One region of the Cupriavidus sp. H19C3 genome, then DNA from elsewhere that is predicted to be linked to it. Evidence: predicted binding sites of a transcription regulator. Region 1 holds the regulator's gene; the other holds the start of a gene.
The links. Region 1 encodes sigma-54, which starts transcription at its own class of promoters, with help from an activator protein. Its sites were predicted from a motif close to TGGCANGNAANCTGCTTT; they were not measured.
Positions count from the first base shown of each region.

Region 2: a site for sigma-54 is predicted at 1,607-1,624, ahead of urtA (urea ABC transporter substrate-binding protein). Genes of this name have one in related genera too.

Region 1 covers NZ_CP184985.1:2,336,389-2,338,845, forward strand. The annotation lists gene lptB (LPS export ABC transporter ATP-binding protein) at 1-546, shown strand, start outside; gene DFLDMN_RS10815 (RNA polymerase factor sigma-54) at 669-2,150, shown strand; gene hpf (HPF/RaiA family ribosome-associated protein) at 2,201-2,457, shown strand, end outside.
Region 2 covers NZ_CP184985.1:59,702-62,158, forward strand. The annotation lists gene DFLDMN_RS00260 (C80 family cysteine peptidase) at 1-1,447, shown strand, start outside; gene urtA (urea ABC transporter substrate-binding protein) at 1,681-2,457, shown strand, end outside.

The sequences.
Region 1 (2,457 bases):
GACCATATCAGCGGCCTGCCGATCCACGAGCGCGCGCGCATGGGCCTGTCCTACCTGCCGCAGGAAGCCTCGGTGTTCCGCAAGCTGAACGTCGAGGAAAATATCCGCGCGGTGCTGGAGCTGCAGACCGAGAACGGCAAGCCGCTCAAGAAGGACGAGATGAACAAGCGCCTGGAGACGCTGCTGGACGACCTGCAGATCGCCCACCTGCGCAACAATCCGGCCCTGTCGCTGTCCGGCGGCGAGCGGCGCCGGGTGGAAATCGCCCGGGCGCTGGCGTCGTCGCCGCGCTTCATCCTGCTCGACGAGCCATTTGCCGGCGTGGACCCGATCGCGGTCGGTGAAATCCAGCGCATCGTCAGCTTCCTCAAGGCCCGCAACATCGGCGTGCTGATTACCGACCATAACGTGCGCGAGACGCTCGGCATCTGCGATCACGCCTACATCATCAGCGAGGGCACCGTGCTGGCGGCCGGGCAGCCCGAGGACATCATCGCCAACGAGTCCGTGCGGCGCGTCTACCTGGGCGAGAATTTCCGCATGTGACGTCGCTGCCGCGGCAATGCGGGCGACCCGGCTGCCGCGGCCGAACACGATCACCAAACTGAAGCGATAGGCGATAGCAATTTCCGTTCCATCGACGGAGAGATGCGCATAGAATAGGTCGCATGAAACCGTCGCTTCAGCTTCGTCTCTCTCAGCACCTTGCCTTGACTCCCCAACTGCAGCAGTCGATCCGGCTGCTGCAGCTTTCCACGCTGGAACTGCAACAGGAAGTCGAACAGGCCCTGACCGAAAATCCGCTGCTCGAACGCGAAAACGACTGGATCGAGAGCCCGCTGCGCGTGGCCGCCGATGGCTCCGTCAATGTGCAGAGCGCGCCGGCCCCGACGCCCGCCGAGCCGCAAGGCAGCGGCGAGGATCGCGCCGAAGGCGCCGCGTCCGGCGACGACGAGGGTTTTGGCGATAGCGGCGGCGAGGATTACGGCAACGACTGGAGTCTCGACGACTTTGCGCGCCGTCCGCAGGGCGACGAAGACGAAAAGACGCCGATGCAGCTGCGCGACGCCGAGCCGACGCTGCGTGAGTACCTGATGGAGCAGCTGACGCCGCTCAAGATCTCGGTGCGCGACAAGGGCCTGGCGGTCTTTCTGATCGAATCGCTCGACGACGACGGCTACCTGAGCGCCTCGCTCGAGGAAATCTGCACGGAACTGCCGGAAGAGCTCGAATTCGAAATCGAGGAAGTCCAGGCGATGCTCACGCTGCTGCAGAGCTTCGACCCGCCCGGCGTGGGCGCGCGCAATGCCGCCGAATGCCTCACGCTGCAATTGCGCCGGCTCCAGCATCCGCAACGCGAGCTGGCGCTGACCATCGTCAACCACCATCTGGAGCTGCTGGCCGTACGCGACTACACGCGCCTGAAGAAGGCGCTGCAGGTCGACGAGGCAGCCCTGAAGGCGGCGCACGAACTGATCCGCTCGCTGGCACCCTACCCCGGCCACGCCTACAGCCGGCCCGAAGCCGACTTCGTGGTGCCGGACGTCTTCGTGCGTAAGAGCGGTACCGGCTGGATCGCGCAGCTCAATCCCGATGTGATGCCCCGGTTACGCATCAACGATATGTACGCGCAGATCCTGCGCGGCGCCAAGGGCGAATCGGGCACCGCCGGCCTGCAGCAAAAGCTGCAGGAAGCGCGGTGGCTCATCAAGAACATCCAGCAGCGCTTCGACACGATCCTGCGCGTGGCGCAGGCCATCGTGGAGCGGCAGAAGAACTTCTTCACCCACGGGGAAATCGCGATGCGCCCCTTGGTTTTGAGGGAGATAGCCGATACACTCGGTTTACATGAGTCCACCATTTCCCGTGTGACCACCAACAAATATATGGCCACGCCAATGGGGACCTTCGAACTGAAGTACTTCTTTGGAAGCCATGTGTCCACCGAAACCGGTGGCGCCGCCTCATCCACGGCAATCCGCGCGCTGATCAAGCAACTGATAGGAGCCGAAGACCCCAAGAATCCCCTTTCCGACAGCCGCATCGCCGAACTGTTGGGCGAGCAGGGCTTCGTTGTCGCGCGTCGTACCGTCGCCAAATACCGGGAAGCCCTCAAGATCCCAGCAGTGAATCTCCGCAAGTCTTTGTAGCCGAGCTGCGTCACCTGCCTTGGTGCAGCTCTTTCAGAAGGAGAAGCGCTATGAACTTCAAGATCAGTGGACACCACCTGGACATCACGCCGCCTCTGCGTGAGTACGTGGAAACGAAACTGGAGCGTATCGTCAGGCATTTCGATCAGGTCATTGGCGTAAGCGTGCTGCTATCGGTGGACAACCATAAGGAAAAGGAACGCCGGCAGTATGCGGAAATCAATCTGCATCTGAAGGGCAAGGACATCTTTGTCGAAGCGCATCATGAAGACCTCTACGCGGCGATCGACTGTCTGGTCGACAAGCT
Region 2 (2,457 bases), 2.0 Mb from region 1:
TGCCTTGCAGTGGCACCGCATGACGGATCGGCAGCGCGAAGCGTATACATCGCTGACCGGGTTCGCGCGGTCCCAGGGCGCCCATCCGCGCAGCGTCGCCAGCTACGTCACGGCACGCGGCGAGTTGAAACGCCGGCCGAGCGCGGGACTCTCCAGATTGCGCGCGCTGGCCTGGCAATGGCACCGGATGACCGATGTCGAGCGCGAGGAATTCGGCTCGCGGCGCGCGTTTGCCAACCACCATAGCGTACGCGATGTGAGCCTGAGCCACTATGTCACCGCGGATGGCACCTGGCGAGAACCTGCGCCGGAGGCGCCGCCGCAGCCCGATGCGCCGGCTGCCGCCCAGGCGGGGCAGGGGGCGCAGGCGGTGCCGGTGGCGCGGGTGGTGTCGGAGGGGCAGGCAGGACAGGCAGGACAGGCAGGACAGGCAGGACAGGCAGGACAGGCAGGACAGGCAGGACAGGCAGGACCGGCAGGACAGGCAGGACAGGCAGGACAGGCAGGACAGGCAGGACAGGCAGGACAGGCAGGGCAGGCAGGGCAGGCAGGGCAGGCGGGGCAGGCAGGGCAGGCAGGGCAGGCAGGGCAAGCGGGGCGGGTGGGGCAAGTGGGGCAGGCCGCGCCCATGGATCTTTCCGTCGGCCCGCCGGTGGGACAGCCGCATCTCGCCGCACGCGATGCGCACTGGCAGCCCGGCGCCGGCGAGGCCCGCGCGGACGCCGCGGCGAGCGCCTGGCCGTCGCGGCGCCTGGCGGAGGAGCCCCCGTCGGCGCCTGCGATGCATGCCACGAGCCATTCTCCGATGCATGTCACGACGCCTGTCCCGATGTATGCGCCGGCCCATGTCCCGACCCATGTCCCGACCCATGTCCCAACGCATGTCCCAACGCATGTCCCGATGCACGCCCCGATGTACTCGCGCATCCGTGGCCTCGCCATGCAGCCGCGCAGCCCGTTCCCATCGATCGTCTATCGGCGCGAGGTCATCCCCGCGGGCGTGTACGGAAACCTGCTGCAGGTCGGCGACATCGTCGGCAGCGCCGCGCCGTTGTCCGGCGTTCGCGCCTATGCCGGCGCGGAGACCGACTTTCCGCTGGATCTGAGCGCGACGGGCGTGCCCACGTTGTTCCGCATCGAAGGCGCCGCCGGCAGGATGTTCACTCTTGCCGGTGCGGCGGCAACCCTGGTCGGCCCCGCCGCCGATGGCGCCTACCTGCCTGGCGAGGCCTTCCGGGTGACCTACATCGACAGCGAGCCCCGCCCGGAGGGCCGGCACGTCCATCTGCGCACGTTGCTGCCGGGGGAGCCCGGCGGTCCGGTGTTCAAGGACTACCGGACCGGCCACGCGCTCGATCCGGCGCGTATCGGCAGGATGATCGATGCATCGCTGGGCCTGGTCGATGCCGCCCCGGGGGCGGGCGGCCCGCACACCGGGCCCGAATGACCAGCGGCGGGGCGATGTGATCGCTGATGGTGCGCGACACGCCCGTAACCCGCGCCATTCATGCGTCATGCACGGGAACGGTGCGCGTGCGCGCGGCCTGCATTGGCACTGTCGTGGTGCGCGCCCGCGATATCGTCTCACCGGCATCGCTTTTTGCCATGGCATGCTAGTTGCAGAAAAGGCTCCCGGGGTGCGTTAGTCCCTGACCACATACGAACACTGGGAGAGCTGCAATGAAACGACGTGACATGCTGAAGCTGTCGGCGATAGCCGCCGCGGCGATGATCGGTACCAGCCCGCTGGCGATGGCGCAGTCCAAGGAACCGATCAAGGTCGGCATTCTGCATTCGCTGTCCGGCACCATGGCCATTTCCGAGACCTCGCTCAAGGACGTGGCGCTGATGACCATCGACGAGATCAACAAGAGCGGTGGCGTGCTTGGCCGCAAGCTCGAGCCGGTGGTGGTCGATCCCGCGTCGAACTGGCCGCTGTTCGCCGAGAAGGCACGCCAGCTGATCACCAACGACAAGGTGGCCGTGACCTTCGGTTGCTGGACCTCGGTCTCGCGCAAGTCGGTGCTGCCGGTGTACGAGGAACTGAACTCGCTGCTGTTCTACCCGGTCCAGTACGAGGGCGAGGAAATGTCCAAGAACGTGTTCTACACGGGCGCGGCGCCGAACCAGCAGGCCATTCCGGCAGTGGAATACCTGATGAGCAAGGAGGGCGGCGGTGCCAAACGCTTCTTCCTGCTGGGTACGGACTACGTCTACCCGCGCACGACCAACAAGATCCTGCGCGCGTTCCTCAAGAGCAAGGGCGTGGCCGACAAGGACATCGAGGAGGTCTACACGCCGTTCGGTCATAGCGACTACCAGACCATCGTCGCGAATATCAAGAAGTTCTCGCAGGGCGGCAAGACGGCCGTGATCTCGACCATCAACGGCGACTCCAACGTGCCGTTCTACAAGGAACTCGGCAACGCCGGCCTCAAGGCCAAGGACGTGCCGGTG